DNA from 2 places in the Citricoccus sp. GCM10030269 genome. Region 1 is predicted to be linked to the other one. Evidence: riboswitches for the same ligand, from Rfam matches in the RefSeq annotation. Region 1 holds a riboswitch; the other holds the start of a gene.
The links. A riboswitch is a leader RNA that binds a small molecule or an ion and turns the genes downstream of it on or off. The one in region 1 is predicted to bind S-adenosylmethionine.
Positions count from the first base shown of each region.

Region 2: another riboswitch for S-adenosylmethionine. It lies ahead of ACFQQD_RS06095 (acyl-CoA dehydrogenase family protein); the one in region 1 lies ahead of ACFQQD_RS05275 (ABC transporter ATP-binding protein).

Region 1 is NZ_JBHTCV010000002.1:472,278-488,129, forward strand. It holds gene ACFQQD_RS05255 (sodium:solute symporter) at 1-185, opposite strand, end outside; gene ACFQQD_RS05260 (OsmC family protein) at 182-784, opposite strand; gene ACFQQD_RS05265 (ABC transporter permease) at 795-1,661, opposite strand; gene ACFQQD_RS05270 (aliphatic sulfonate ABC transporter substrate-binding protein) at 1,676-2,689, opposite strand; gene ACFQQD_RS05275 (ABC transporter ATP-binding protein) at 2,791-3,636, opposite strand; SAM riboswitch class I at 3,640-3,737, opposite strand; SAM riboswitch class I at 3,914-4,006, shown strand; gene ACFQQD_RS05280 (acyl-CoA dehydrogenase family protein) at 4,014-5,270, shown strand; gene ACFQQD_RS05285 (LLM class flavin-dependent oxidoreductase) at 5,353-6,822, shown strand; gene ACFQQD_RS05290 (YtxH domain-containing protein) at 6,936-7,433, opposite strand; gene ACFQQD_RS05295 (aldehyde dehydrogenase family protein) at 7,579-9,063, opposite strand; gene ACFQQD_RS05300 (CoA-binding protein) at 9,156-9,584, shown strand; gene ACFQQD_RS05305 (putative quinol monooxygenase) at 9,589-9,909, shown strand; gene ACFQQD_RS05310 (aldo/keto reductase) at 9,988-11,073, opposite strand; gene purL (phosphoribosylformylglycinamidine synthase subunit PurL) at 11,216-13,528, opposite strand; gene purQ (phosphoribosylformylglycinamidine synthase subunit PurQ) at 13,525-14,361, opposite strand; gene purS (phosphoribosylformylglycinamidine synthase subunit PurS) at 14,361-14,666, opposite strand; gene ACFQQD_RS05330 (YchJ family protein) at 14,747-15,250, shown strand; gene ACFQQD_RS05335 (helix-turn-helix transcriptional regulator) at 15,281-15,484, opposite strand; gene ACFQQD_RS05340 (hypothetical protein) at 15,484-15,852, opposite strand, start outside.
Region 2 is NZ_JBHTCV010000002.1:645,945-661,796, reverse strand. It holds gene ACFQQD_RS06120 (dipeptide ABC transporter ATP-binding protein) at 1-1,216, opposite strand, end outside; gene ACFQQD_RS06115 (ABC transporter permease) at 1,213-2,211, opposite strand; gene ACFQQD_RS06110 (ABC transporter permease) at 2,208-3,167, opposite strand; gene ACFQQD_RS06105 (ABC transporter substrate-binding protein) at 3,171-4,913, opposite strand; gene ACFQQD_RS06100 (LLM class flavin-dependent oxidoreductase) at 4,942-6,330, opposite strand; gene ACFQQD_RS06095 (acyl-CoA dehydrogenase family protein) at 6,474-7,715, opposite strand; SAM riboswitch class IV at 7,817-7,931, opposite strand; gene ACFQQD_RS06090 (queuosine precursor transporter) at 8,099-8,773, opposite strand; gene ACFQQD_RS06085 (ABC transporter substrate-binding protein) at 8,960-9,961, opposite strand; gene ACFQQD_RS06080 (VOC family protein) at 10,126-11,190, shown strand; gene ACFQQD_RS06075 (RraA family protein) at 11,294-11,899, opposite strand; gene ACFQQD_RS06070 (PIG-L deacetylase family protein) at 11,896-12,636, opposite strand; gene ACFQQD_RS06065 (DUF6282 family protein) at 12,666-13,616, opposite strand; gene ACFQQD_RS06060 (MFS transporter) at 13,742-15,094, shown strand; gene ACFQQD_RS06055 (dihydroxy-acid dehydratase) at 15,091-15,852, opposite strand, start outside.

The DNA of each region.
Region 1 (15,852 bases):
TAGGAGGAGCCGGAGAACAGCCCTGTGATGCAGAACGCGACGGTCCAGGGTCCGAAGGAGCGGCCGCCGACGAAGAATCCGCCCTTGCCCGTCTCCTTGCGCCTGACCATGATCCGCCCACCGACGACGAGCCAGACCGTATAGGCCAGCGCCAGTCCGATCGTCCAGAGACCGGCGGCCGTCATGAGCGGACCTCGGAGGCGTTCTCGAGGGTGAACACCGGCTCCGGGGCGTCAACGGGCGTGTGCTGGGACTCGTAGCCGAGCGCGGCGTTGCAGGCGGCCTCGGCGTCGTGTTCCACGGTTCGTTCGGCGAAAGACCAGGCCACGGTCAGACCCGCGTGGGCGTCGCGCAGCAGGTTCACGGCGGGGCAGGAGTGCTCGACGGCGGCCGCGAACTTCCGCAGGACGGTCTCGTCCCGCTCGGGTGTGCCCACGCTCAGTTGCAGCCGGTAACGGTGGAAGTACGGCTGGACATCGGCGGTGCCGGCCAACCCGCGCCGGTCCTGGCGCGCATACGAGTAGGTGTTGAGCCCGGTCAGTTCCATGCCGCGGCGGGCGGCGACCTGATCCACCGTCACGGTGATACAGGCATCGATCGCCCCGGCCAAATACTCCATGGGGGTGGGGCCCTCATTGCGACCCCCCACGGACTCCGGTTCATCGACCACGAAGCTGAAGTCCCGGATGGCCACTCGGGTCTGTTGCCGGCCGGTCCATGTCCCTGCGGCCCGGAGGGTTTTCGACTCGGATTCGAGGGGAGTCTCGCTGAATCGTGGGTTCACGGTCGCCATCTTAGGCCCAGCGCTTGTTCGCCCATTTCTCGACAACACCGAGAAGAGCGTCAGTGGCTTTGCCGATGACGGCCAGCAGAATGATCGCCAGGATCAGCCGGTCCGTCCGTCCGTTGTTCTGCGAATCGGTGAGCAGGAAGCCCAGACCCATCGAGGACGCGATGAGTTCCGCGGCCACCACGAAGAGCCAGGCTTGGGCCAGTGCCAGCCGCAGGCCCGAAAAGACGGAGGGAACCACTGCCGGCAATTGCACCGTCCGCAGCAGACGCAGTCCGTGGTATCCGAAGGCGCGGCCCGCCTCGACCAAGTGCGGGTCCACGTGGCGCAGTGCGGCATACAGATTCGTGAAGAGGGGGAAGAACGCCCCGATGGCGATCAGCGTGATCTTGGAGTCCTCCCCGATCTTCATCCACAGGATCAACAGCGGAACCCACGCCAGGGACGGCACGGCGCGGACGGCGCCGAGCAACGGGGAGAGCAGGGCGTCCGCCCACGTGGACAGTCCCAAGAGCGAGCCGGCCAGCAGGCCCAGGACTCCTCCGATGATGAAGCCGAGCACCACGCGCTGCACGGAGATGGCGATGTGGTGCCACAACGACCCGTCGGCGGCCAAGTCGATCCCGGCGCGCAGCACGGCCTCCGGAGGGGGCAGCTGCACCGGGGAGAACAGGCCGGCCGCCGTGGCCGCCCACCAGGCCACCACCAGCAGGACCGGAACCACCAGCCCGACGACGGCGCGGCCGGTTCCCGTGGTCAGCACACCTGTGGTTCTGTTGGTTCCATTCGCCCCTCGGCGGGGACCGAGGGGAGCCCCGACCGGTTTGCCGTCGCTTGTCGGCTCCCGGGGCGGTCGGCGGGCGGTGTCCATCCACTCGGCGGTGCTCACTGCGTGGCTTCCTCGGCGAAGGAGGGCTCCAGCAGCTCGTCGAGGGCCGTGTCCACGTTCTCCTGGCTGGCCACGTCACCGGTCTCCACGAGGATCGGGCCGACGCGTTCCAGCACGTCCAGCTGTTCCTGACCCGGGACGGGGTTCACGTCGAGGTTGGAGCGCTCCTCGATGACCGTGGTGGCGACCTCCTCGTCCAGGCCGGCGACGTCGGCCAGGATCGCAGCAGTCTCCTCCGGATGCTCCAGTGCCCACGCACGAGCCCGTTCATAGACGTCCACGACCGTCTGGGCGAGCTCGGGGGACTCTTCGAGGAACGACTCTGTGGCGTTGAGGAATCCGTAGGTGTTGAAGTCCACGTTGCGGTAGAACAACTCGGCCCCGTCGGCCTCGGCGCCGGCCATGATGGGGTCCAGCCCGGCCCAGGCATCCACCGAGCCGTTGTTCAGCGCGGCGTTGCCGTCGGCGTGCTGAATGTTCTGGATCGTGACCTCCGAGGGGTCGACGCCGGCCTCATCCAGGCTCTGGATCAGGAAGAAGTAGGGATCGGTGCCCTTGGTGGCGGCCACGGACTTGCCCACCAGGTCGCTGACCTCGGTGATGTCGGAGTCCGGTCCCGTCACCAGGGCGGACCACTCGGGCTGGGAGTAGAGGCCGATCGTCTTGATGGGCGTGCCGTTGGCTCGTGCCAGCAGCGCGGCAGAACCGGCGGTTGAACCCACATCGACGGCTTCCGCACGCAGGGCCTCGTTGGCCTTGTTCGAGCCGGCGGACTGGAGCCAATTGACGGTGATGCCCTCGTCGGCGAGTTCCTCCTCGAGCCAGCCCTGGTCCTTGATGACCAGCGACAGAGGGTTGTAGGTGGCGAAGTCGATGTTCAGCTCATCGGTGGAGCCGCCGTTGCCCTCGGCGTTGGCCCCCTCAGCGGAGTCTTCGCCGGGCACGCAACCCGTGAGGGCGAGGGCGGTCGCGGCCAGGGCGGCAGCGGTGAGAGTCAGACGTGAACGCATGGGGATGCCTTTCAGTGAGGTGCAGGAGGTGCAGGAGGTGCAGGAGTGCAGTGAGGTGCGAAGAGGTGCAGTGCCGGTATGACGTCTGTACCGGTATGGCCTCAGTGCCGGTGAGCGTCGACGCCGAGGCCGGCCAGCAACTCGGACCGCAACTCGGCGAGCTCTGCCGAACCTCGGTCGCGCGGCCGATGGCCAGGGACGGTCAGGAGGGTGCGGGCCGTGGCCCCTGGGAGGGCTGTCGGGTCCGGATCCCGTCCCAGGAGCAGGATTCGGTCGGCCAGCTGGAGTGCCTCGTCCACATCGTGGGTGACCAACAGGACGGTGGTGGCGGTCTTGGCGTGGATGTCCAGGAGCAAGTCCTGCATCTTCAGCCGGGTCAAGGCGTCCAACGCCCCGAAGGGCTCGTCCAAGAGCAGCACCCCTGGCCGGCGAGCCAGGGCGCGGGCCAGTGACGTGCGCTGAGCCATGCCACCAGAGATGGCGCGTGGGCGGTGGTCGGCGTGGGCGGCCAAACCGACCAGATCGAGCAACTGGTCCACCCGCTCACGGCCCTCTGATCGTCCGGTGCCGTGCGGAAGCCCGAGCGCCACGTTCTGATGGAGGGTGCGCCAGGGCATCAGGCGTGGTTCCTGGAAACCCACAGCGGTGCGCGCATCGTAGGGACGCACGGGGGAGTCGCCGATGATGAGGTCCCCGGAGTGGCCCTGATCCAAGCCGCCGGCGACCCGCAGCAAAGTGGATTTGCCACACCCTGACGCCCCGATGATGGCCAGGACCTCGCCCGGTGACACCGTCAGGTCGATATCCCGCAGAACCGCCCGCTCGCCCTCGGCGGTCGGGAAAGACCGGCCCACGGAATGGAACGCGAGCGAAAGGCTCTGGCCGGTGCCCGCGGACGCAGTCCGCGCCTTCGCATGACTCGACTCGGCCAGGGCAGTCAACAGCATCACTCTCCATCGGTTCTGGCATGAGCACCGTGACCCGGCGATAAACCGGTGGGTTGCTGCGGCGTCTTCGAGCCAGATCTCTCGGCCGCTCTGGATGGTTGGTGGGTCAAGTGAACCAGGAGGCGAGGGGAGGGAGTAATGAAATGTCACCTTTCGTCACATGCGGACCCCTGGGCGTACCCCCGAGGTCTCACGCGTGCTCGGCGGGGACCGACGCGTCGAACTGTGACGCTCGAGTGGCCTGTACAGGGTCCGAACTGGTCTCATAGAGTCACATAAACCATCCAGAGCGGCCGAGAGATCTGGCTCAGCGACGCCGCAGCAACCCGCCCATCAGGGGTCCGGGTGCTACCGCCAGGACCGATGGAGTTGTTTCGATGCATCTTGGGTCTGCGACCGCCCCCTATCCCGCCCTCACTGCCCGCTTCCTGCCCGTCTTCGAGGAGGTCGCTCGAGGTGAGGCTGCCCGGGAAGCCGGGCGGCACCTGCCGTTCGCGGCTCTGGATCTCTTGCGGGACCAGGGGCTGGGAGCGCTCTCCGTGCCCCAGGACGCCGGAGGCCTGGGCGCCGGCCAGCAAGACGCCTATCGGCTGCTGATGGACCTGGCCGCGGTGGACGCCAACACCGCCCACTTGGTCCGCAGTCACCTCAGCTTCGTGGAGCACGTGCTGGCTCAATCGGATGAGGGCCGGCGAGAGCGGTGGCTGCAGCGCGTGGTGAACGGCGAGTTCGCCGGCAGCGCCCTGTCCGAGCACCGGGGGAGCGGCCTGGGCGAGGTGGGCACGACCGTGAGTCAGGATGCCGCCGGGAGTCTGATCATTCGGGGCACCAAGTACTACACCACCGGCTCCATCTTCGCCACGTGGACCCTGGCCACCGTCCGACTCGACGCCAGCGTCCAGGCCGGGATCCGGCGTCGGGTCCTGCCGACCGGCGAGCAGAAGCGGGACGGAACCGCGCTCGCCGTCGTCAGGGTCCGTCAGCCCCGCGCCACCGTCAAGGACGACTGGGACGGCTTCGGCCAGCGGCTCACCGGCACCGGGACCATGGAGTTCTCCGGGGCCGGTGTGGAGGAGCTGCTGGCCATGCCGCCGCCCGGGGGCCCGGTTCCCCTGCACCACGAGAACACCCTGATGGCCCTGCTCGCCGGGATCGGCCGTGCGGCTCTGCGCGATGGGGTGGAGCAGACGCGCAACCGGCGCCGCTCCGCCAATACCGGCGGGGGGCTGACGCCGCGCGACGACGACCAGCTCCTGGGCATCATCGGCGAGCTCTCAGCCCAACAGGCCACGGCTGAGGAGCTGGTGCGCGCCGCCGGCCGGGAACTGGACGCGGCACTGGCGGGCGACGACGGCCAGGAGGATCCACACGGCTCGGACGCGATGCAGCGGGCGGCACTGGCGGCCCACCGGGCGCACGTGATGGTGCCCAAGCTCGTGCTGGACACCTGTACCCGGATCTTCGACACGCTGGGAGCCTCCGCCACCAGTACCGAGCTGCAACTGGACCGGCACTGGCGGAATGCCCGGACCATCGCCAGTCATGACCCGGCGGCCTTCATGGCCCGCATGGTCGGCGACTGGGAGGTCAACGGCACCCAGCCGGTCCCGTATCTGGCGACCGGGCGAGTCTGAGCCGGGCCGCGACCCAACAAACGACCAACACATGACTGAACAGCCAAGAGACCAAACGACCATCACGAAGAGAAGGACCACGATGTCTGAACCGTCAACCGAACCGAACAACTCGCCCGGGCCCTCGCCGGAGGCGCTGCCCGAGGGCGTGCCCACCACGGCCGCCGGCCGGCGCGAGATCCTGTTCAACGCCTTCGACATGAACTGCGTGGCACACCAGTCCCCGGGCCTGTGGCGCCATCCCGAGGATCATGCCCGTGACTACAACACCCTGCACTACTGGATGAATCTCGCCCAGACGCTCGAGAAGGGTCTGTTCGACGGGCTCTTCATCGCCGATGTGCTCGGTCCGTACGACGTTTTCGGTGCTTCCGACGAGGCCACTCTCAAGGCCGGAACCCAGGTCCCCGTCAATGACCCCATCCTGGTGATTCCGCCGATGGCCGCCGTCACCGAGAACCTCACCTTCGGTGTCACCGCCGGCACCGCCTACGAACATCCTTATCCGTTCGCCCGCCGGCTGGCGACGCTCGATCATCTGACCGAAGGGCGTGTGGGCTGGAACGTCGTCACCGGCTATCTGCCGTCGGCCGCCGTCAACATGGGCCAACAGGATCAGATGGAGCACGATCAGCGGTACGACCATGCCGATGAGTATCTCGACGTGGTGTACAAGCTGCTGGAGGGTTCTTGGGAGGATGACGCGGTGGTCAACGACCCGGAGTCCGGCGTGTTCGTGGACCCGGACAAGGTGCACCGCATCCAGCATGAGGGCCAGTACTTCACGACGCCGGGCATCGCCTTCACGGAACCGAGTCCCCAGCGCACTCCGGTCATTTATCAGGCCGGGGCCTCCACTCGGGGCCGGGCCTTCGCCGGCAAGCATGCCGAGGCGGTGTTCATCAACTCCCCCACAGACGACCAGATCTCTGGAACGGCGGCCAAGATTCGTCAGTCGGCCGTGGAAGCGGGTCGAGATCCGTACGACATCCGCATCATGTCCATGCAGACGATCGTCACCGGGGCCACCGACGAGGAGGCTCAGGCGAAATACCAGGAACTGCTGAAGTACGTCGACGTCGAGGGCGGCCTGGTCCTGATGAGCGGCTGGATGGGACTCAATCTGGCCGAATTCGACCTCGATGAGCCGATCGGCGATGTGCAGTCCAACGCCATTCAGTCCGCGGTGGAGACCTTCAAGAAGGCCTCCGGTGACGATGGCGAGGAGTGGACCGTCCGCCGGCTTGCGGAATGGGTCGGCGTCGGGGGCTTCGGCCCGGTCATCATCGGGTCCGGTGAGACGGTGGCCCGGGAACTGGTGCGCATCCAGGACGAGACCGATGTGGACGGCTTCAATCTCGCGTACCACATCACTCCGGGAACCTTTGAGGACATCGTCGAGTATGTGGTTCCGGAACTGCAGAAGCTGGGCCGCTACAAGACCGAGTACACCTCCGGGACCATGCGGAACAAGCTCTTCGGCCGCGGCGACCACTTGCCGCGGAACCACTACGGAGCGTCCTTCGCCCTGAGAAACCGTGCTCTGGCGTGAGGTCGGCAGGACACGAGACCTGATTCGGTCGTGACACACGGAAACCCCGGCCCTTTGTGGGGGCCGGGGTTTCCGTGGTGTTCGGGGATAAAAGGGCTGCGCCGCGGCAGTCCTCAGGGACGGTCCGGGCTGCCACCCTCAGTGCCGCCGGACGGGCCGGACGGGGAGGAACCGGAGGTCGAAGCACCGCTGGTCGAGGGGCTCGGCGAGGCGCTGGAGCCGGTGGAAGAGCCGCCCTCGTCTGAGGAGTGCTTGCCGCTGGTGGACTTCTCTGCGGCGGAGGAGGCTTTGTCGGAGAGGTCCTGTGCCGCCGCCGCGCCCTTTTCGGCACCGGTGTGAGCGGCTGAGTTGAACTTTTCGGACAGGCCCGGTGCCCGGTCCTTCATCGCGTTGGAGGCCTTGTCGGCAAAGCCGGTGGCCTTCTCGGCGACGACGGGAGCCTGGTCCTTCACCGCGGAGGTCGCCTTCTGCACCTGCTCTTGCGTCTTCGGATCGTTCCAGAAGCTCTGGGCGTTCTTGGCGAACTTGTCGAGATTCTGCCGGCCTTCGCGGCTGCCCAGCAGGTACCCGATAGCCGCACCAACGCCCAAGGTGATCAGTCGCTTCATCATCTCTCCTTCGTGGCGGGATCCGCCGGTTGGGTGATGTCCCAAGTCTTACCGTGATGGTGCGGCCGGTCAATTGCTCCCAGCCGATGCACAGGCAGGGCATCGGCCTACCGGTGTTTCAGCACGTGACAGTCGTCGACAGAGTCCCTCACGAATTTGTCGGCGCCGGGTCCAGGGCCATGATGACGGACTTGGTGCGAGTGTATGCGTCGAGCTGTTCCGGACCGTTCTCGCGTCCCCAGCCGGAGGACTTGACGCCGCCGAACGGCATGGACGGATCCAGCAGACCCCAGCCGTTGACCCAGACGATGCCCGCCTCCAGGGCGTCCGACACCCGGTGGGCCCGGGAGATGTTGCTGGTCTGCACGCCCGAGGCCAGACCGTAGTCGGTGCTGTTGGCCAACTCGATCGCCTCCTGCTCGCTGTCGAACGCCTGCACCGTCAGCACCGGGCCGAAAACCTCTTGCTGGACCACATCGGCGGAATTGTCGACGTCGGCCAGGATGGTCGGCCGATAGAAGTAACCGCCGTTGAGGTCGGCTGGCTCGCCGCCGGTCACCACGCGTGCACCGGCGTCCCGCGCCTGCTCGACCGCCTGCACCACCTTGTCGTACTGCTGGCGAGTGGCAAGGGGCCCGATCACCGTGGCAGGGTCGCGGGGATCGCCGAAGGGCACGTGGGGCAGCGCCCCGGCGAGTGCTTCCAGGACCTGTTCGTAGACACTGCGCTCGACCAGTAACCGGGGTCCGCCCATGCAGAACTGACCGGTATTGAACACGAACGCGGAGATGACCGTCTCCACGGCCTTCTCCAGGTCGGCGTCGGCGAAAACGATGTTCGCCGCATTGCCACCCAGCTCGGCCGTGATCGGCCGCAGGGCCTGGCCGGCCACGGCCGCCACGTGGGCGCCAGTCTGGGTGGACCCGGTGAACGCCACCTTGTTGACCTTCGGGTGTCCGGTCAGGTGATCGCCGAGGTCGCCTCCGTAACCGGTGACCACGTTGTAGACCCCGTCCGGCACCCCGGCCTCCGTGAGCAGGCGGGCCATCAACAAGGCCGTGAGCGGTGTGTCCTCGGCTGGCTTGTGGACCACCGTGTTGCCGGCGGCTAGAGCGACCGCGATCTTGGAGGTCGAGAGGATCAGCGGGAAATTGAACGGAGTGATGGTCGCGACCACACCCAACGGTTCACGTTGGGTGTAGGCGTGAGCGGGCAACGGTGTACGCCGCACGGCACCGTCGAGATGCTGGGCCAACGAGGCAGCGTACTCGTAGGTGTCCGCGGCGGTGTTGACGTCCACGGCGCCGGCCAGACTGATCGGCTTGCCGACGTCGCGACTCTCCACTTCGGCGATCTCGTCGGCGCGCTCGCGAATCAGCTCGGCCGCACGGATCAGCACCCGGGACCGTTCCCGGCCGGAGAGTTTCGACCAGACGCCGCTGCGGAACGTCTGGTGGGCGGCCTCGACGGCGGCATCAAGGTCCGCGGTGGTCCCGGCAGGAGTGGTGGCGAGGTGCTGTCCCGTCGCCGGATCCAGGATCTGAATGGTCGCGTCACCGCTGCTCGGGGCATCCGTGCCGTTGATGTAGTGCTGGGCGTTGAGGAGGTAGTCGGGAAGCATGTATCCGGTCATGGGTGTCACGTTAGTCCGGTCCGGGCGCTGGTGAGCAGGACTCGTGCGCACCAACTGTTCAGCCCGTTCCCGAGGGCACGTACCGTGGGCACATGGGCCACACCAACGATCCGGCGACCATCCGTCGACTGCTGTCCGACCGTGGCGCCCGCTGGGCCGTCGTCGGGCTCACGCCCAACCCGCATCGCGCCGCCGTCGGCGTATCGAAATTCCTGCGGGACGAGCTGCGGATGCAGATCATTCCGGTCAACCTCGGGGCACAGGACGTCCACGGCGAGCAGGGCTACCGCAGACTGGCAGACATTCCGGGCCCGATCGACGTGGTCGACTGCTTCGTGAACTCGCAGAAGGTCGGCACGATCGTGGACCAGGCCATCGACGTCGGAGCGAAAGCCGTCTGGATGCAACTCGGGGTGATCGACGAGGCCGCGGCCCAACGCGCCGCCGAGGCCGGACTCGACGTCGTCATGGACACCTGCCCGGCGATCGAGGCTCGAAGGCGCACGGAGTCGTTAGGCTGAGCCCATGATCCTTATCGTCGTGAAACAGCAGGTCAAGCCCGAGTACGCCGACCGATTCATGGACATGGTGCGCCCCTTCAGCGAGGCCACCCGCGCGGAGGAGGGCAACCTCTTCTTCGAATGGTCCCGCAGCGTCGAGGACCCCCACCAGTTCGTGCTCGTGGAGGGATTCAAGGACGACGCCGCCGAGGCCCACGTGAACAGCGACCACTTCGCCGCCGGCCTGGAAGCCATGCGCGAAGCGCTGGTCTCCACCCCGAAGATCATCAGCCGTCAGGTCGAGGGCGAAGGCTGGGACGAGATGGGTGAGTTGAAGATCGACTGACCTAGGCGCTCTTCGTCAGCACCGTCAGCACCGTCAGCGCTGACAGCACCGTCAGCGCTGACAGCACCGTCAGTGCTGTCACGCGCCGCCGGCGTCCCCGCTGCCGAAGACCTGCCGGTGGTGTTCGCGGATCAGGTCCGTCTCGGCCGGCTCGGGCCGGTCCTGACCGTTCATCAGCCGGTGCCACCACGGGTAGTACGCCGGCAGCTGGGACGCCTGCGTGATCCGATCGCGGGCGTCCTCGGGCAACTCCAACTCGGCAGCGTCGAGGTCCTCCTGCAAGTGCTCGAAACGGCGGGCGGCGATCACGGTGCCGTCGATCCCGGGCCGGTGCAGGATCCAGGAGATCACCACTTGCGGGATCGTCCAGCCCAGATCGCGGGCGATTTCGTCGAAGAGATCGATCAAGTCATAGGCCCGGTCCCAGTCGGTCACGTGAGGTTCGGGCCAGCCGGTGCCCTGGCGGGTGTCCGATGGCGTGTCCTGGCCGCGACGCACCTTGCCGTTGAGCAGACCCTCTCCCAAGGGGCTCCAACCGAAGGTCGCCAGACCCAGGTCGCGCGCAGCGGGGATGATCTCGTACTCGATCTCCCGCGCCTCCGGCGTGTAGTAGGCCTGGTGCGCCACCGGCGGTTCCAGTCCGGACAGCCGGGCCTCATAGACCGTTTTCGCCAGTTGCCAGCCGGAGTAGTTCGACACACCCCAGTAGCGGACCTTGCCCTCCCGAATCAGCGCGTTGACCGTCTCGATGGTCTCCCGGAGCGGTGTTTGGCCGTCCCACTGGTGCAGGTACAACAGGTCCAGGTGGTCCGTGCGCAGCCTGGCGAGACTGTCCTCAACGGCGCGAGTCAGGTGGTACCTGCTGGCACCGGCATCGTTGGGGCCCTCGCCCACGGCGGTGCGGGCCTTGGACGTGAGCACGATGTCATCGCGCCGGGAGCCCAACGCCTCGCCCAGCACCCGCTCGGCATCGCCGGCAGAGTAGAGGTTTGCGGTGTCGAAGAAGTTCACGCCTCGATCGAGGGCCTCATCGATCTGACGCCGGGCATCCTCCACGCCCAGTCCGGCGATCTTCTCGAAGCCGCCGCCGGAACCGAACGGGATGGTGCCGATGGCGATCCGGGAGACGTAGAGCCCCGAGTCGCCGAGTCGGATGTAGTCCATGGCTGAATCTCCTCACCGTGGGGGCTGGTCCGCGAACACCCTACGCACGCCAGCTCGACTCACGGAAGACGTCCGCAACCGGACCAGGGCAATCGAAGACAGCCGGAGCGGTCCGAAGACAGCCGAAGAATCAGGCCGACACTCAGCCGAAGAACCTCGGCATCGTCGCGGCCCAGCCCTCGCGGAGCTCATCGATCGGCAGACTGAACTGGCCCTGCACCTCGAGTGCACCGGAGGCCGCATCCACCACGCCGATGCGCGCCACGGGGAAGCGGCGAGCCGTGGTCATGTCCTTGAAGCGGACCTCCTCGGTGCGCGGCACGGCGACGACGGCGCGGGCCTGCGACTCGGAGAACAGGGCGGTGAAGGCATCCACGCCGTCACGACTGATGATCTCGTCGAGGCTGACCCGGGCGCCGACGCCGAAGCGCAGCACCATCTCGGCCAGGGTGGCCGCGAGGCCCCCTTCGGAGAGATCGTGTGCGGCGTCGATCATCCCGTCTCGTGAGGCGTTGATGAGCAGTTCGCCGAGCAGCTTCTCCGCCGCCAGATCAACTCGTGGCGGGATCCCGCCGAGGTGACCGCGCAGGTTCGCGAACTCGGAGCCGTCCAGCTCGTCGCGAGTGGTGCCCATCAGGTACACGGCCTGACCGTCGGCGTCCGCGTGGAATCCGGATGGGGTGCGGCGGCCGACGTCGTCGAACCTGCCCAGGGTGGCGACGACCGGCGTCGGGTGAATGGCGTCGCTGCCGGTCTGGTTGTACAGCGAGACGTTGCCGCCGGTGACGGGGATGCCCAACTCGAGGCAGGCGTCCGAGAGGCCTCGGATCCCCTCGGCCAGTTGCCACATGACCTCCGGATCCTCGGGTGAACCGTAGTTCAGGCAGTCCGAGACGGCCATCGGGACGGCGCCCGAGGTCGCGACGTTGCGGTAGGACTCGGCCAACGCCAGTTGCGCGCCCGCGTAGGGGTCCAGGTAGGCGTAGCGCCCATTGGCGTCCGTGGCCACGCCCACGCCCAGGCCAGTCTGCTCGTCCACCCGGACCACGCCGGCGTCGTCCGGGGCGGCCAGAGCGGTGTTGCCGCCCACGTACCGGTCGTACTGGTTGGTGATCCAGGACTTGTCACACAGATTCGGGCCGGCCATCAGTTCCAGCACGGCGGAGCGCAATTCCTCGCCCGCCGCCGGCAGGTCGGCTCCGGCGGCGGAGTCCCGGAAGCGGTCGGCCTGCAGGGCGTCCTGTCCGGCGGGGCGGTGGAAGGGGCGGTCATAGACGGGGCCTTCGTGGGCGACCGTCTTCGGGTCGACGTCCACGATGGTCTCGCCGTTCCAGGTGATCACCAGGCGGTCGGTGTCGGTGACCTCGCCGAGCCACGAGTACTCGACGCCCCACTTGGCCATCACGGCCTCGAACGCCTCGACATGGTCCGGAGTCACCACGGCCATCATCCGCTCTTGGGACTCGGACATCAGGATCTCGCCGGGCGTCAACGTGGGGTCGCGCAGCAGCACATCCGTCAGCTCCACCTGCATGCCACCCTCGCCGTTGGAGGCGAGCTCAGAGGTGGCACAGGAGATGCCGGCGGCGCCGAGGTCCTGGATGCCTTCCACCAGCGAGGCCTTGAACAGCTCGAGGCAGCACTCGATGAGGACCTTCTCCGCGAAGGGATCGCCGACCTGCACGGCGGGGCGCTTGGAGGGTTTGGTGGAGTCGAAGGATTCGGAGGCGAGCACGGAGGCTCCGCCGATGCCGTCCCCGCCGGTGCGGGCGCCGAACAGGACGACCTTGTTACCCACGCCGGAGGCATTGGCCAGACGCAGATCCTCGTGGCGCAGGACTCCGACGGCGAGGGCGTTGACCAGGGGGTTGCCCTGATACACCGGATCGAACACAGTCTCACCGCCGATGTTCGGCAGGCCCAGTGAGTTGCCGTAGCCACCGATGCCGGCGACCACACCGTGCACCACACGCTGGGAGTCCTCGTGGTCGATCGCCCCGAAGCGCAGGGGATCCATGACCGCCACGGGGCGGGCGCCCATCGAGATGATGTCCCGGACGATGCCTCCGATGCCTGTGGCCGCGCCCTGATAGGGCTCCACGAAGGAGGGGGAGTTGTGCGACTCGATCTTGAAGGTCACGGCCCAGCCGTCACCGAGGTCGGTCACGCCGGCGTTCTCGCCGATGCCCACCAGCATGTCCTTCTTCATGTCCTCGGTCAGCTTGTCACCGAACTGGCGCAAGTGGACCTTGGTCGACTTGTAGGAGCAGTGCTCGGACCACATCACCGAGTACATGGCCAGCTCGGCCGCAGTGGGCCGGCGGCCGAGGATCGTGACGATCTGCTCGAACTCATGGGCTTTGAGGCCCAGCTCGGCCCAGGGCAGTTCGGTGTCCGGCGTGTCGGCGGCCTGCTCAACGGTGTCGATGTTGAACTGGCGGGTCTCAGTGCTCAAGGCGTCTCTCCGGAGGTCTTCGTGCTGGTTCCACCGGCGACGGTGGCCAGGACCGAGGTGAACAGGCCCAGGCCGTCAGTGCCCAGGCGCATTCCCTCCTCGGCATCGGGCCCGAAACCGGGTTCCACCGCGTGCTCGGGATGTGGCATCAAGCCCACCACGTTTCCGGCGGCGTTGGCGATGCCGGCGATGTCTCGCCGGGATCCGTTGGGGTTCTCGCCGACGTAGCGGAACACCACCTGGCCCTCGCCTTCGAGGCGGTCCAGCGTCTGCTCATCGGCCACGTACTGGCCGTCCTGGTTCTTCAGCGGCACGACGATCTCCTCACCCCGAGAGAACTGGCCCGTCCAGGCGGTCTCGGCGTTCTCCACCCGCAGCACCTGGTCCTTGCACAGGAAGTTCAGGTTCTCGTTCTTGATCATCGAGCCGGGCAGGAGGTGGGACTCGGTCAGGACCTGGAAGCCGTTGCAGATGCCCAGCACGGGCAGGCCCCGCGGTGTGCCGGCGTCGGAACCGGTGGTGGAGCCGGCGGCGGAGATGATGGCCTCCATCAGCGGGGCGAACCGCGCAATGGCCCCGGCGCGCAGGTAGTCGCCGTACGAGAAGCCTCCGGGGATGATGACGGCATCGAGTGAGGCCAGGGCCGCGCCGCCGTCGGGCTCGGCGTGCCAGAGGTGGACCGGCTCGCCGCCGGCCAACCGGACCGCGCGGGCCGCGTCCCGGTCATCGAGCGTGCCCGGGAAGGTCACGACGCCGATGCGCGCGCCGCTGAGGACGGGTCCGTTCGTGGAGACATCGCCGATCAAGGGAAGTGCTGAGGTCTGGGTGGTCATCAAGCGTTCTGGCCTTCGGGCTGGGTGCCGGGCTGGGCGCCGGGCTGAGAGTCTGCGTCGGTGAGCGCTTGGACGCTGACGACGTCCTCGATCACGGGGTTGGACAGCAGCTGCTCGGCGGCTTCGCGGGCTTGGCGCAGCACCTCCGGCGTGATCTCGCCGTCCACGGTGAGTTCGAAACGCCGGCCCTGCCGGACGGAGGCGAAACTCGTGAAGCCCAGACGCGGCAGGGCGCCGGCGATGGCTTTGCCCTGTGGGTCAAGGATCTCTGGTTTGGGCATGACATCGACGACGATCGTGGGCATGGAGGACTCCCGGTGGTCTGCGTGAGGGCTTGAGCCAGTCTAGCCGTGCCTGCACCCGCTCCGCCGCCTACGCTGAAACCGTGAACCATGACCCGGGTCAAGCGCCCCAGCAACCTCCGCACTCCACACACTCCACGTCGGCCCCTGAGGCGACGCGGTGCCCCTGCGGTGGCGGGGACGTCTACGGTGCCTGCTGCGGTCGCTGGCATCAGCGGTTCGCCGCCGAGGGGGCGCTGGCCGCTCCGACGGCCGAGGCGCTGATGCGCTCGCGCTATTCGGCCTTCGCCCTGGCCTCCACGGGCCAGCTGGCCGGGGCCGAGGATTACCTGTTGGCGACGTGGGCACCAGAGACGCGGCCGTCGTCGTTGGCGGTGGACCAGCCGGGGAACGAGTCCGGGGATGATGTCCGCTGGCTTCGCCTCGACGTCGAGTCGACCACGGGCGGGGGCCCCTTCGACGACGTCGGCACGGTCACCTTCACGGCGCATTTCCGCACCCCGGCCGGACGGCGCACTCAGCACGAGACGTCTCGCTTCGTGCGCCGCGGGGGAGTCTGGTACTACCGCGAAGGCGACGTGGCCTGAGGCGGGTCCCCTGGTGCGCCCAGTCCTTGCTCACTCCTCGTCCGTACTGGGATTGAAAAGGTCTTCGATCGAGCAGTCAAAGACGCCGGCCAGCCGGAATGCCACAGGTAGCGAGGGGTCATAACGGCCCTTCTCCAGAGAGATCACCGTTTGCCGTGACACCCCTAGCTCATCGGCGAGGCGCTGTTGAGACCAGCCCAGGCGTGCGCGGTGCTCAGGCAGGGAATTCTCCATCAGGCGTTCATGCGTTTCTGGTGGACGTATCGGACTCCGAAACAGGCCATCATCAGGACCAGCATCGTGAGGCCGACGAGGCTGGTGGGCCATTGGACACCGGTGATGGAGACAGCGGTGGTGCCGAGGCCCATCACCAGCAGCACGTCGGTGAAGGCGCCGCTGGACGCCTTCAGGTACCACGCGGACTCGACTGACTCCTCCGGGCGAGCCACGGCCCCGGTCAGCGAGTTCCGGTCCACGAGAAGCGCCCACGGGACCATGATGCACGGAGGAAGCAGGCAGGCGAACGCCACCCAGAACATCAGTACGGGGTTCACCGATTCGACTTCGACGAGGCTGGCCATCAGCCAACTTCCTCCGGCGGA
Region 2 (15,852 bases), 170 kb from region 1:
GATCCTGGTACACCGACGTGACCTCACGGCGCCGGGATCGCCGCCCGGCCACGTCGAGATCGCTCCAGGACCGGCCGTTGAGCAGGACCGAGCCGGCGTCGGGCTCAATGAACCCCAGCGCCATGGAGGCCGTCGTGGATTTGCCCGAGCCGGACTCGCCCACGATGCCCAGGGTTCGGCCGGCCGTGACGTCGAAGGAGACGTCCCGCACCACGGTGCGGTCGCGTCCATCGGGACCTCGATACGACTTCGTCAGGCCGCTGGCCGTCAAGACCGCCGGCCGGGCGGGCTCACTCGGAAACTCACGCGGCACCTCACTCGGTCCATCACTCAGCACATCAACCGGCGCATCATGTGGTGCCGCCTCCGGCGCCCGGACCCGGAGACTGGCACGCTGCCGCCCCTCGTCGGTCAGGTACTCGCCTTTGGTGTGCCCTGACGGGACCGCATCCAGCAGCTGACGGGTATAGGAGTGCTGAGGGTTCTCCAGAACCGCGGACGCCGTCCCGGTCTCCACGATCGCTCCTCCCTGCATCACCAGGACACGGTCCGCGAGCCGTCCCACCACGGAGAAGTCATGGCTGATCAGCAGCACGGCGGTGCCGGCGGCCTTGCGCTCGGCCAGCAGGTCGAGCACCTGGGCCTGCACCGTGACGTCCAAGGCGGTCGTCGGTTCGTCGGCCACCACGAGCGCGGGTCGGTTGGCCATGGCCGAGGCGATCAGGGCCCGCTGCCGCAGGCCGCCGGAGAGTTGGTCCGGACGCTGACCGGCGCGCAGCACGGGCTCGGGGACGCCGACCTCGGTCAGCAGCTGTTCGATCCGGGCCTGGCGCTCGCCACGGTCGCGGACGCCGTGCAGGCGCAGCGATTCGCCGATCTCGGCGCCGACCGTGCGCAACGGGTCCAGGGAGACCAAGGCGTCCTGAAGGATGAAGCCGATCTCACGGCCGCGGATGCTCTTCCAGTCGGCATCGCTCAGGGCCCGCAGATCCCGGCCGAAGACCTCGGCAGTCTCCGCCTCGACGCTGGCGTTCGATCCGGCCATCCCGATCAAAGTCCGCGCCGTGACCGATTTCCCGGACCCGGACTCGCCGATGATGGCCACACACTCCCCCGCCGAGATCTCCACCGAGACGTCATGGACCACGTGACGCTGGTGACCGTGCTGGTCGGCGAACCAGACGTTGAGTCCCTTCAGCTTGGCCAGCGGATTCATCGGCGGTCTCCTTCGAGGGTGGTCTCCAGATGGCGGCCGAGAACGGTGGCGGTCAGCGCGGTGGCCAGGACCGCCAGGCCCGGAATGATCTCCAGCCACCAGGCTTCGGTGATGTAGGGGCGGCCGGCCTCGAGCAGCGCTCCCCATTCCGGCGACGGCGGCGCCACACCGAAGCCGAGGAAGGCCAGGCCCGAGGCCCACACGATGGACTGTCCGATGCCGAGCGTCAGGACGACGATCAACGGGCGCAGGGCATTGGGCAGCACGTGCTGGGTGAGAATCCGGGCCGGATGATGTCCCAGCGCGCGGGCGGCCTGAACGTAGCCGGAGCCGCGCACCTGCATCACCTGCGCCCGCACCATGCGGGCGTAGCCGGGGGCGATGCCCAGCCCGACGGCGAAGATCAGCGTCTGCACGGAGGGGCCGTACACGGCGATGAAGACCATCGCCAACAGCAGGATGGGGAAGGCGAAGAGCACCTCGATCGCCCGACCGATCACCGCGTCGGCCCACCGTCCGCCGAGAGCGGCCCAGCACCCGAAGACCACCGCCAGGCCCACTCCGACTCCGGTGGCTCCGAGCCCGATCAGCAACGACGAGGCGGTTCCATGCACGATGCGCGAGTACAGGTCCCGGCCGGATTGGTCGGTGCCGAACCAGTGCTCCCAACTCGGTGGGGCCAGTGGTGACGCCAGATCGATGGCCCGCGGATCGGCGGTGGCCACCAGAGCCGGAGCGACGGCGGCCACCACTAGCAGCGCTGCGATGGCGGCGGCGACCCACACCGTCGTCGGCGTCCGTCGCCAGGCGCGAGGACGGAGACGGGGACGGAAACGGGGACGGAGTTCAAAGGCCGTGACCGGGCTGCGCGTCGGATTCGGCGAGGAGTCGCCCGGGGACCCGGGGAGGTGTTCGAACGGAACCGCGGATTCACCAGTGGGGTGAGCTGTCTGGGGTGGTTGGGTGGTCTGGGTGGTGACGGGCTGGGCAGTCATGAGTGCTCCTTCAGTCGGGGGTCGACCAGGGTGTATGCGGCGTCGATGACGAGGTTGGTGATGACGTAGATCAGCGCGACGAGCATGACCACTCCGCAGACCACCGGCAGGTCACGCCCGTTGACGGCGGTCACGAGAACGCGACCGAGTCCGGGCCGGGAGAAGACGTTCTCGGCGATCACCGCCGCGGAGAACTGGGCCCCGACCGCCCAGCCGGTCAGGCTGAGACCCGGCAACAGCGAATGCCGCAGCACGTGGCGCACTCGGACGCCGCCGTCGGACATTCCCCGGGCTCGGGCCGTCAGCACGAAGGGCTCGTCCAGGGTCCGTTCGAACTCGGTGCGCATGACCTGAGCGAGGAACCCCGCCAGGGGGATGCCGAGGGTCAAGGCCGGCAGCACGAGACCGGCCGTGCCGCTACCGCTGACGACGGGAAAGAGGCCCAGCCACAGGGAGAACACCACGAGCAGAATGATGCCCAGCCAATACTGGGGCAGGGCCGCGGCGGCCGCCTCGAGTCCGGAGAAGAGCTTGGAGACCCAGGCCGCGCGTCGCGCCGTGCACACCAGCAGCATCAGGGCCAGGGCCCAGGCGATGGCCAGCGCCGTGAAGGTCAGGACCACGGTGGGGAGGATCTGGTCCCCGATGACCGTGGCGACCGGCTGGTACAGGGTGTAGGAGATGCCCAGGTCGCCGCGGAGGAGCCCGCCGATGAAGTTGAGGTATTGCAGGAACACCGGATCGTCGAAGCCGAACATCTCGTTGATCGGCGCGAGTTCTTCCGCGGTGCGTTCCTGGACCTGGCCGGTCTGCTGATTCAGCAGCAGCGTGGCCCGATCGCCGGGCAACACGACCTGGATGAGGAAGGTGATCGTCGCGGCGGCCCAGACGACGAACACGGCGCCGGCCACCTTCCGGCCGATCCGGGCGAGCACTCGGCCCATCGTCACCGTCATGGGTCAGTCCTCCGTTCTCACGGCCGCAGCCGAGGTGAAGTAGGCGTCATGGAAGACCGGTCCACCCTGGGCGGGCTCGAGCCACACCCCGGTCACAGTGTCGTCAACGGCCAACGTGTTGGTCTGCGTGTAGAGACCGATGGCGGGGGCCAGATCGCTGAGCTGCTGTTGGGCCGTGGAGAAGTGCTCGGTGACCTCGCCCGGCGTCGGCGCCCTCAACGCCGCCTGGATGGTGTGGAACACCTCCGGGTTGTTCAGGAAGGTGGTGTTGGCACCGTTGGGTGACTCCTCGGTGGAGGGCCGGTAGTTGATGTTGAGGATGCCGGCATGCGGGCTCGTCCAGTAGCCGACCTGGGCGTCATAGCTGTCCGGAGTGGAGAAGGCCCCGGAGAAGAACTCGGACTGGGTGGCCGGTCGCAGCACGATGTCGAAGCCGGCCGCCCGTGCCTGTTCCTGGAAGTTCTGGATCACCGTGTTGCCGTCCGGCGTGATGATGCTGTTCAGGCCATAGACGAACGTCACCTGCAGTCGCTGACCGTTCTTGGTGCGGGTGCCGTCGGCATCCCGGCCGGTCCAGCCCGCCTCATCGAGAAGGTGCCGCGCCCGGTCCAGGTCGAAGGGGTACTGGTTTGCCGCTTCGGAGTCGTAGTCGGGCGTGGACTGGGAGAGATAACCACTGGGCTCGAACGGGACCGTGCCGAGGAAGGCCGACTCGACGTTGGCCTTCCGATCCGTCGCGAAGCTGAGGGCCTGACGGACCGTCTGGTCGGTGAAGATCCCCTGCTCGGTGTTGAGGTTGATCACGACGGGCCGTCCGGGAGTGATGTATTGCGTGAAGTCGAACTGCTGCCGGGCGTCATCGATGTTCACCGCCGGCACCTCGCCGATGACGTCCGTCTCTCCGGAGACCAGGGAACCGTACCGGGAGGTGTTGTCCGGGATGATGTTCCACCGGATGCCGTCCACATAGGCCGGCCCCTGATGGCGGGCGTTCTTCGGGGCCCAGTGGTAGTCGTCATTGCGGGCGAACTCGATGTACTCGCCGCGCTTCCACTCCTTGACGGTGAACGGGCCCGAGCCGATGGGTTGGCGGCAGTTCTCCTCGTCGCTGCGGTTCTCCAGGGCGGTGGGCGACTGCAATCCGAAGTAGGACTGCGAGATCGTGGAAAGGAACGGGGAGAACGGCGCCGAGAGGTGGACCTCCACCGTGTCCTCGTCCACCACCTCGGAATGGTCGTAGAAGCCACCGAGGTGCGCGGCGGCGGTGCTGTTGCCGCCGTCGAGCCAGTAGTCGAAGTTGTAGGCCACCGCTGCCGCATCCAGCCGGGTGCCGTCGGTGAAGTGCACGTCATCGCGCAGTTCGAGCGTCCACACCAGCCCGTCATCGGACACCGACCAGTCGGTGGCGATCCACGGCACCACCCCGCCGTCCTCGGTGTGCGAGACGAGGTTGTCCAAGACCTGCCGGGCGGTGAAGTTCTCCTGGATCCAGCCGCCGAAGATGCAGTTGGGTTCCTGCAGGTGGCCGTACTCGATGATTCCGCCCTGGCGTGGGCCCTCGGTCCCGGCCAAGGCAGCAGGGTCCGGGCCGCCGTCGGGCTGTGCACTGGACGTGCACGAGGTCAGAAAGAGGGAGGCCAAGATCAGAGAGGTGACCACCCACCCTCGGCGGTGTGGCTCACTTTGCGGGCAGAACGAACCGGTTCGTTCTGCCCGCACAACGTTCGAGAGACGGGGAGTGCTCATGAGGTCCTTTCGCTCCGTCCGGGGATGATCAGACAACGGCCGGCGCGGGTGCGAAGGCACCCCGGTACTGGGCGCCCGGGTGGGTTTCCGGCAAGCGGTCGCGACCGAACAGTTTCTGGCGCAGGGTCCCGGGAGCGTATTCCCGCTGAGCCAGCCCCCGCTCCCGCAGCACGGGCAGGACCTTCTGCGCGAACTCCTCGAAGGAGCCGGGGATGACCCAGTTGATGACATTGACGCCGTCCACGCCTGCGGCCTGCCATTCCTCCAGCCGATCGGCGATCTGTTCGGGCGTGCCGACGACGCGGTTGTTGCGGTGACCGCGCCAGCCGATGTCCGCGACCACGGGCTCGCGGTCGGTGATCGCCCGTGCCGCCCATTCCGCCGCACCACGCTGCGTATTGGTCTTCAGATTTTTCAGCGGTGTCTGCGGCGGGTAGACCCGGCCGTCCGGATCCACCAGAGCCGAGTGCGCCAGGTACCCCTCGATCGAGGCGTACTCTTCGGCTTCCGCCAGCTTCCGTTGGGCCTCCTGCTCGGTGTCGCCGATGATGAAGCTCAGCCCTTGGAAGAACTTGATGTCCTCTGGGGCCCTACCGGCCTCGACAGCACGGCGTCGGGTGTCGTCGATCTGCTGACGGGCGATGCCCGGGTCTGCGGCGGTGAGGAAGACCGCCTCCGCGTTGCGGGCGGCGAAGTCGCGTCCGGAGGCCGAGGACCCGGCCTGGAACAACACCGGCGTGCGCTGAGGGGACGGCGGCGGCAGGTGGGGTCCTTCCACGGAGTAGCGCGGACCCTCGTGACGGATCTTGTGCACCCGGGCGGGATCGGAATAACGCGAGCCGGCGCGATCCTTGAGCACCGCTCCCTCATCCCAGGATCCCTCCCACAGCTTGTAGGCCACGTCCACGTACTCGTCCGCCCAGGCATAGCGCTCCGTGTGGTCGGTCAGCCGGGGCAGGCCGAAGTTCCGGGAGCCGTTGTCCTGCGTCCCGGTCACAATGTTCCACGCGATTCGCCCGTGAGAGAGGTGGTCCAAGGTCGAGATCTGGCGGGCGAACTGAAACGGATGGGACTGGAACACATTCGAGGTGGTGGCCAGACCCAGGTGCTCCGTCACCACGGACAGCGCCCCGAGCAGCACGGTGGGGTCGTTGGAGGGAATCTGCAGCCCCTCGTTCACATACACGGAGTAGTCGGCGTCGGCATCGCCGTAAAGGCCCACCACGTCGGCGAAGAACATCGCATCGAACTTGGCCGCCTCCAGCGTTCTGGCCAGGTCGACCCAGGTGTTGAGGTCAGTGAACTCCGTCTGTCCAGCGTCCGGTCGGCGCCATTGGCCGTGGTGGATGTGGCTGGTGGTGTTCATGACGAAGGCATTGAAGTGCAGCGGGGTCCGGCGGGCGTGCTGGGTGCTCATGGGATTCTCCTGAGGAGTGGGTAGGTCTCGGGTGAAGGGATGCTCGGTTGGTCCGGGTGGTCCAGGTGGTTCGGGTGGTCCGGGTGGTTCGGGTGGTTCGAGGCGCAGAGTGACAAGACCACGTCACTCTGGTGGGGGCACGGTCACTTTGCGCCAGAGGGGGCGGAGCCGATGCGGTAGGACCGGGCGGGCGGAATCCCGTTGACCTCCCAATCGCCGATAATCCGGGCTCGGTAGATCAAGGGATTGTGGCTGGCCAGAACGCGGGCATTGCGCCAATGACGGTCCAGCGCTCGGGAGCGGCTCACCGCGGAGGCGCCGCCGACCTCGAATAGCCGGGTGGTCGCGGCCAGCACGTTCTCCGCCACCACCTGTTGGGCCTGGTAGACGCGGACGTACACCGCGTTGACGTCGTCCTCCGGCAGCTGTTCGCCGGCCGCCTCGCGTTCCAACAGACCGCCCAGGGCGGTGACGACGGAGTCGACGGCGGCCCGAGCGGCGAACGCGGCGGAGGAGATCTCCCCGACGATCTGCAGGACTTGGGCGTCATCCCGGGGCAGTTCGGCCGCCCCATGACTGAAGGAACGCCGTCGCCCCTGGACGTACTCACTCACATCTCGCACGGCGGCCTGCGCGATGCCGGCTAGCGTCGCCAAGTGAATGAATTGCCAGGTGGCCTGCCCCGTGGCCACTCGCGTTCCGTCGTCGAGGCCGCCGACGTAGACCTCCTCGGCGGCCACGGGGGTGTTCTCGAAGATCGTGGTCCCGGACGCGGTCAGCTGCTGACCGAAACCGTCCCAGTCGTCCAGCGCCGTGACTCCCGGCGCGTCCGCGGGCACCACGGCGGCGATCTCCTCGCCGTGGGCATCCACGGCGGCCACGATGATCCAGTCGGCGTACAGCGTCCCGGTGGAGTAGTGCTTCCGGCCGTTGAGTCGCCAGGTTCCCTCGACGTCCTGGACGAGGCGGGTGGTCCCCTCACCGATGGCATTGTTCACCTCTGTGATGGCATTCCCGACGACGGCCCCGCCGCCGATGCGGCGCAGCCACCGCTCGCGGAACGCCGGGTCTGGATGCCCGAGAATGTTCTCCTGGTTGACCAGGTGGGCCCGCAGCGCCTGGGTCAGGTTCGAATCGGAGGCTGCCAGCTCGATGATCAGCTCGGCGGATTGGGCGAAGTCGAGTCCGGATCCGCCGTAGTCGACCGGGACCCGCAGCGAAGTGAAACCGGCCTCGGCGAGGCGCCGGACGACGTCGCGATCAATGCTCCGCTCAGCCTCTCGCGTGGCGGCGCTGTCGGCGATGGAGGCGAAGATCGGGGCGAGCCCTTCGCGGAGGTTGGCGAACCGGTCGGCGGTCAGGAATCCGGTGGCGAGGGCGGTCATGGCGAGGCCTTTCCGTCATGGCCCACCGCAAGACTGCGCCGGAGAACGACGGTGTGCACAGCTGTTCAGAGCCGACCGGCCCAGTACACGCGTCCTCGGTGGTGCCGTACTTGCCCCTCGGCGGTCGCCGGGGGCCGAATCATCACCTGGAGCACCCCACTACAGCGAGAGGGTTGCCGTCCGGTCAGCCAGGGCTTCACACCGGAGCTCGTGATTCTTCACAGAACGTTAGGGACGGCTCTGGGCACCGTCCAGCACGGTCGTCATCTTTCGCCGTTTCGCGCGCTCGAATGGACCTCGAGCGCGGATGGCGTCGCCCGGCGCCAGAATGTGACCCGCCATGACGACGCTGTTGCCGAATCCGAGACTCGGCCACGCGCAGGTCAGCCGGCGTACGCGGGTTCGGCCTTCTTGACCCGGCCGATGACCCACATGGTCACCGGAGACAGCACGATTTCGACCACGGACTTGAACACGAAGCCGACCACCACGTAGTTGAGGAAGGTGGGGACGTCCGTGATGCCGATGACGCCGGCGGCGATGGAACAGAACACCAGGGTGTCGAGGAACTCGCCGAGCAGAGTGGAGACCGCGAGCCGGCCGAAGAGCAGGCGCTCCCCGGAGCGGCGCTTGAGCCGGACCATGAGCCAGGAGTTCGCCAGCTGGCCGATGAGGAAGCCGAGCAGGGACCCGAGGACGATCAGCGGCACCGGCGCCAGGGTGCGGACCAGCGCGTCCTGCCCCGCGTACCACTCGGCGCCGGGCAGCGCGATGACGATCCAGTAGCACAACGCGGCGAAGACGGAGAGGGCGAAGGTGGTCACGATCGCCCGCCGGGACGCGCGGAATCCGTAGACTTCGGACACCACGTCACCGACGATGTACGCGAGCGGGAAGAGGAAGAATCCGCCGTCGGTCACGATCGGGCCGAAGGTCACGCCCTTGGTGGCACCGAGATTGGACAGGATGAGCACCACGGCCATGATCGCCGTGAAGACGGCGTATAGGCCGGTGCCGGTGGGGGCGAAGCGGGCGGGGGCAGGGTCAGTCTGGGTCACGTGGGGTCCTTGGGGTGGTGGTTCGCCGCACGCCTTCCCGAGGAGACGGCGCCGGCTGTATTAGCACTCACTGCTGTCCGGACGCGGCGGCTGGCGGTCTCTGCGACCCCGCACGCACCTGCTGCCCCAGGTGGCGTCTCGAACAGACCCTGATTCTTCCATATCCGCCGTCGACGGACCCGAAGACTAGTCGACGATCATGGCCTCCAAATCGGGCTCCCGGTCGATGAAGTCGTACTTCACGGCGAGTTCACCCATCGCCTGGAGCTGTTCCTCGCGGATCTCGCCGCCGAGGTCGTCCAGCTTGAGGCTCGTGGCGACCTCTTCGGGCAGGCTCAGGAACTCCGGAAGCAGCTTCTTGGCGTCATCGGTGTTCTCTTCCGTGGCGGCGAGCGCCTCCGTGATGGCCGCCTGGAACTTCTCCACGGTTTCGGGGTTCTCCTCGGCGAAGGTGCCGGAGGTGAAAGTGACCATGGTGGGCATGCCCTCAATGGAGTCGCGGAACGAGTAGCCGAGGAGCTCATTGTCCGGATTGTCCAGGGCCGTGGTCAGGAACGGTTCCGGGATCCAGATGGCGTCCGTGTTCCCCTGGTCGAGCTGAGCCGGCATGTCCTGGAACGGCATTTCGGCGAACTTGACCGCCGCCGGGTCAGCACCGCCCTGTTCAGCCAGATCCATGAGCGTGAGATCTCCGAGAGTGCGCAGTGCGTTGATGGAGGTCGTCTTTCCGGCCAGGTCACCGTAGTCCTCGATCCCGCTGTCCTTGCGGGTCACCACTCCGGAGGTGTCCTCGCCGTCGTCCGCCGAGTTGCAGTATCCCGCGACGATCCGCATATCCAGGCCCTGATCCGCCGCCGTGAGAACGGACAGTGGATTGCCGACCCCGACGTCCATCTGGCCGTTGGACACCGCGGGCAGCATGGCAGCCCCCGCGTTGGCGAGCGCGATCTCGACATCGAGTCCGTGCTTCTCGAAGATGCCCTCCTCGATGCCGTACTCCACAGCGATGGACGCCGCCAGCGGTACCAGGCCGACGGTGACCTCGGTCAGTTCGCCACCAGACTCGCCTCCCGCTCCCCCGGCCTCGGCAGAGTCCTGGGTGCCGGACGGTGACCCGGAGCCACAGGCGGACAGGGCCAGGCTGGAGACGGCGGCTGTGGACAGCAGCTGCAGCAGCTGACGTTTCATCGTGTTTCCCTCGAAGACTCTCTGGCGACTGAGTGACCATTCAGTGGCGTGGATCACGCCACGGTCGAATGCCTATGACCGTAGCCAACCCGCCCCAGACTGTCTATGATTTTGTTGACAATATTGTTCCAAGTTCCGAGAACTCCGTATTTGAGAGGGCCAGCATGACCGAACGCATCCGCGACATCGCCCACCTGTCCACCGTGGAGCTGTACACCCCGAAGTTCGAGGAATCCCTGTGGTTCTTCCGGGATCTGCTGGCCATGCGTGAGGTGGGCCGCACCACGGAGAACGGCAACGAGTCCGTCTACCTGCACACGTGGGACGACTACGAGCCGTACTCCATCAAGCTCACCGCCAAGGAGCACGCCGGCGTCGGCCGGGTGGGCTGGCGTGCGCACAGCCCCGAGGCTCTCGACCGCGTCGTCGAGCGCGTGCAGGCCGCCGGTCAGGGCGAGGGCTGGGTGGACGGCGAACAGGGCCGCGGACGGACCTTCCGCTTCACCGACCCGGATCAGCACCTCATGGAGGTCTTCTACGACACGGAGTGGTACGAGGCCACTGACGAGGATCGCCCCGCGCTGAAGAACCAGGCCTCCAAGTTCCCCGGATTCGGCGCCAACGCCCGCCGACTGGACCACGTCAACTACCTGACGGCGGACATGGCCGGGGTCTGCGACTTCACCGAGAAGGTCTTGGGCGGCTACACCACCGAGTACATCCAGCTCGACGACGGCGAGGTCGGCGGCCACTGGTTCACCTTCGGCCAGAAGTCCTACGATCTGGTCTACTCGGACGACTGGACCGGCACCCCGGGGCGCCTGCACCACATCGCCTTCGCTGCGGACACCCGCGAGGACATCCTCAAGGCCGCGGACATCTTCCTGGAGAACGGCATCTACATCGAGTACGGGCCGTACAAGCACGCCATTCAGCAGGGCTTCTTCCTGTACGTCTGGGAGCCGGGCGGCAACCGCATCGAGCTGGCCAACCAGGGTTCGCGCCTGATCCTGGCTCCGGACTGGAAGCCGATCGGCTGGACGCAGGCCGAGCGCGCCAAGGGCCAGGCCTGGGGCATGAAGACCATCTCCACGTTCCACACCCACGGCACTCCGGTGGTCGAGGACGGCGACAAGGTGGCCAACCCGCACGAGGCCGAGTCCAAGGAGCGCCAGAACGCGGCCCAGGCTCAGGAGAACAAGCCCGTGGACACCGGCCTGGACTCCTGAACAACCCCTGACCCCGAAATCGAAGTAGCACGATGTGTCGATTCTGTAGCCCAGATTCGACACATCGTGCTACTTCGTTCAAGCAGGCGGTCAGATCAGGGGCTCAGAAGCCAATCTCGGCCCGCTGCTGGGTCTCGCTGGCGTGCTTGGCCTCGGCCTTGACCAGCACCTCGGCGGCCTGATCCCGCGGGACGATGGCGACGCCGTCGTCATCTCCCACCACCAGATCTCCCGGCTGGACCACCACATTCCCGACGGCGGCCGCGGCCCCGGTCCGGAACGGACCGTTACGGTAGGGGCCGGCCGGCGTCGTGCCCCGGGCGAAGACCGGAAAGCGCATCTGCTCCAGGTCCACGGCGTCGCGGACCATGGCGTCCAGCACGAAACCGACGCAGCCCTGGGCCATGGCCCGCCCCGCGATCAGCTCACCGATCAGCGCACGGTGGGTGGCGGCCTGACCGTTGACCACGAGAACGTCGCCGGGCTGCAGGGTCGGGATGACCTCATGGATCCCCTTGTTGTCTCCCCCGGCCACCGTCACCGGTACCGCCCGGCCGGCCATCCGGGCGCCCGCGGACGGCCAGACGGACTGGATGGCGCCGTCGAGCACCTGGAGGCGTTCCATGGCGTCGCCGACGTTGGCCACCGGCAGGGCGGCGAAGCGCTCGATCAGTTCGGCCTCGGAGAGGTCCTTCGCGTCCCCACTCACAGGCTGGACACCACGTTCGGGACCAGACGCATGAAGGCCTCGGCCTGGCGGATCTCCTTGTTGCCGGTGACCTTGCGCGCGTGGTTTCCGCGGTGTTCGGCGCGCTCGGCGTAGTAGGACTGCAGGTAGACCTGCGCCTTCATCTCGGCCATCGCGGCCTTCTTCTGCTCGAACACCTCGGTGATGTCCACGAAGACCGAGGGCACGAACCCGCACAGCTCGGGCTGGTGCGGCTCGAACACGAGGAACTCGCTCGGTGGGGCGGTCTTGAAGCCGGATTCCACGCCGGCGCCCGAGGTCATCAGCCGGGCCTTCTGTACCATCTCGTAGGCCACCGGGTGGTCGGGGTTGAACGGGTCCTTGTCCGGGTGGGTCAGCACCACGGTCGGGGCGAAGTCCCGCATCAGCTCGGCCAGCCGCTCGATGTCCGACTGGTCGTTGACCAACGGGTAATCGCCCAGATCAAACGCTTCGAAGGACGCCCCCAGGTGCTGCGAGGCGCGCTCCGCCTCGCCATGGCGGATCTTCTTGACGTTCTCCTCGGTCTGCCCCTCCTCCTGCCAGAGCACGCCGGACTCGCCGCGCTCACCGTAGGTCAGGGCCACCACCTTGGCTTCACCGCCGGCCTTGACGAAGGAGGCGACGGCACCGGCGGCGCGCCAGACGAAATCAGCGGAGTGCGCGCCCACGACCAGCAGGCGGCCGGCGGATCGGTCAGCGGTGGGAACTTCAGTCATGTCAGGTCCTTTCGGGATGATGGCTCTGCTCAGCGCAGGTGTGCCGGGGCGTCCGGCAACGGTGAGGCCCCGGCCAGATACCGGGAGTTGTGGACGATCATCAGCTTGATCTCGGACTCGGAATACCCCTCATCGAGCATGATGTCGGCCACGATGGCCAGCCCGTCCTCGACGGGTGGGTTGAAGGGCTGACCCAGGTCGGTGGAGACGACCGAGTGCTCCACCCCGGCGCCGCGGATGTTGGCGTGCCACGTCTCCCAGGACACCTTTCCCGTGAGCGGGGTGGTCAGGCAGCGTTCGAGGAACACCCCCTGCTCAGCGAGCCGGCGTTGAGAGTCCAGCCCCATCCGCTGGGATGTGAACTCCGGGTGGGTGACGATGATCTTCTCCACACCGGCGGCCTGTGCTGCCGGTACCAGGGCCGAGGACTCGTCGGTGTGCAGGTGCCCGGTGGCCAGCACCATGGAGTGCTGGGCCATGACCTGCAGCACCTGAGCGGTCTGGGTGGTCGGGGTGCCGTCCGGGTTGAGCACCTCCACCGCATCGGCCTTCATGCCGGCGTCCTCGAGGTCCTGCTGCAGACGGGCCCACATCGGCGGCATGGCCCCCTCGGGCTCCTCGGCCAGGCAGGAGCGTTGATTGTCCGAGTCCACGGTGGGGAACCAGACGACTTTCGCCCCGCCGCGACCGGCGATCTCCACGGCCACGGGATTCATCCCACCCACGGAGGCGTTGAGGGTGATCGCCCCGATGGCATCGACGTCCGGATACATCGTGCGCACCTGCTCGGCCCGCTCGGCGGTGGGCACGTAGTGGGACTTGATGACGAAACCGGCCAGACCGAGCTCACGGAAGCGCGCCGCCAGGTCCAGGTCGTTGATGCGACGTTTCATGACGTCCGGTGCCACGTGAATGTGCAGATCGTAGGCGCCCCGGACGAGTTCCCGGGCGCGCGCCGAAGGGACTGGGTGCTCACTCATGACCTCAGCGTAGACAATCCGCCACGCGATTGCCACCAAAATTGTTGACAATCCGAATCACGATGGGGAGAGTGATCCACGTCCCATTGCTCGCACCGTGACCCTCTCCAGAAAGGCCACGTTCCTTGTCCTCGAATTCCACGCTCACCACCGACGACGCCAGTCGCCCGTCGCAGCATGCCGGCGCGCCGGCCCCCACGCCCGCTGACCAGCGCCGAGTTCTCGGCGCCAGCTTCGCGGGAACCGCCATCGAGTGGTACGACTTCTTCATCTACGGCTCGGCGGCCGCTCTGATCTTCGGGCCCCAATTCTTTCCGAGCGAGGATCCCATCACGGGCACGCTCTCGGCCTTCGCCACTTTCGCCGTCGGGTTCATCGCCCGCCCCATCGGTGGCCTCCTGGCCGGCCATTTCGGCGATCAGATCGGCCGCAAGAAGATGCTGCTGATCACCATGCTCGTCATGGGCGGGGCCACCGTCGGCATCGGTCTGCTGCCCAACTTCGCCACCATCGGGATCTGGGCGCCGATCCTGTTGGTGACCCTCCGCTTCATCCAGGGACTGGGTGTGGGCGGCGAATGGGGTGGCGCCGTGCTGATGGCCGTGGAGTACGCTCCGCGGAATCGCCGGGCCCTGTTCGGGGCCTTCCCGCAGATGGGCCTGCCGGTCGGCATCATCGTCTCCAATCTGGTCTTCATCACGGTCACCGCCACCCTCGCGCCCGAGGCCTTCCAGGACTGGGGCTGGCGAGTGCCGTTCCTGCTCTCGGCCCTGCTGATCATCATGGCGCTGTATCTGCGGTTCAGGGTCGAGGATTCCCCGGTGTTCCAGCGGACCCAGGAACAGGAGGAGGTCCAGCGGTTCCCGCTCGGAGAGCTCTTGCGGCACCACGGTGGCAGCACGCTCTTGGCCGGCCTGGCCTCGGCGGCCTCCCCGGCCATCGGCTACCTCTACTCGGTGTACATGCTCGCTTACGGCACGGAGGCCCTCGGACTGCCGCAACCGACCATGCTCTGGCTGATCGTCGGTGGTGCCGTCATCCATCTCGTCACTGTCATCCTCGGCGCCCTCTTGGCCGACCGTTTCCAGCAGAAGCCGGTGTTCGTGATCGGTGCGGCGCTGGTCGTCGTCGGAGCTTTTCCGCTCTTCTGGCTCGTCGACACAGCACAACCCGTGCTCATCCTGCTGGGGTTCGCCATCGTCCTGCTCGCGCAGTCACTCATGGCCGGCCCTCAGGCCGCCCTGGTCGCCGAATTGTTCCCGGCGAACCTGCGGTACTCGGGTGCGTCGACGGCCTATCAGATCGGTTCCATCGTGGGCGGCGGCTTCGCACCATTGATCGCGACGAGCCTGTATGCGGCCTTCGGGGCCTCGTGGCCGATCTCCCTCTACGTACTGGCCCTGGGCGTGCTCGCCCTGGTCACGATCCTGCCGTTGAGGACGGGACGGTTCGACGCGTCGTGGGAGAGCTCCCGCTAGCCGGTATGTCCTGACCCTTCCGCCGCGGACCAGCCGGCACTCGCGGGCTGGTCCGCGGCGCAGTCGGCCGCCGGCCCTCCCGGCCGGGGGCACAGCACGGCGCCGCAGGCCAGCGGCTGTACCGCCGAGCGATAGAGCTCGAGGTACCCGCCGGCGTCGTCGGCCGCGGCAGGGGTATCCGGCTGCTCGAAAGGAGGCCGGGCGGCCAGTTCGTCCGGGTTGACGAGCGCGTCCAGGGTTCCGGCCTCCAGGTCGATGGCGATGATGTCCCCGTCCCGGATGAGCCCGATGGCGCCGCCGGTGGCCGCCTCCGGAGAGACCTCACCCACCATCACGCCGGAGTTCGCCAGTCCGGAGTACTGACCGTCCGTGACGAATCCGACCTTTCCGGCCAGTCCCGCCCCTTCCAGGGCGAAGATCAGTCCCGAGACGAACCCCATGCCCGGGCCACCCTCCAAGCCGAGCCCCCGGAGCACCACCACGTCACCGGGCTGGACTCGGCCCTCGGCGACCGCCTGGATCCCCTCCTCGCGGGAGTGGAAGATCTTCGCCGGCCCCGTGAAGGCATAGGGGCCGGGGTCGGGAATGGGGCGCTTGGACACCGACCCCGTCTCGGCCAGGCTGCCGCGCAACACGACGATCGAGGGCCTCGTCGAGTATGGATCGTCGGTACCCCGGATCACCGTTCCGTCGGCGGGCTTGGCGGCCGTGATGCGTTCGGACAGGGCCTCCCCGCTCACCGTCGGCCGGTCGCCGGA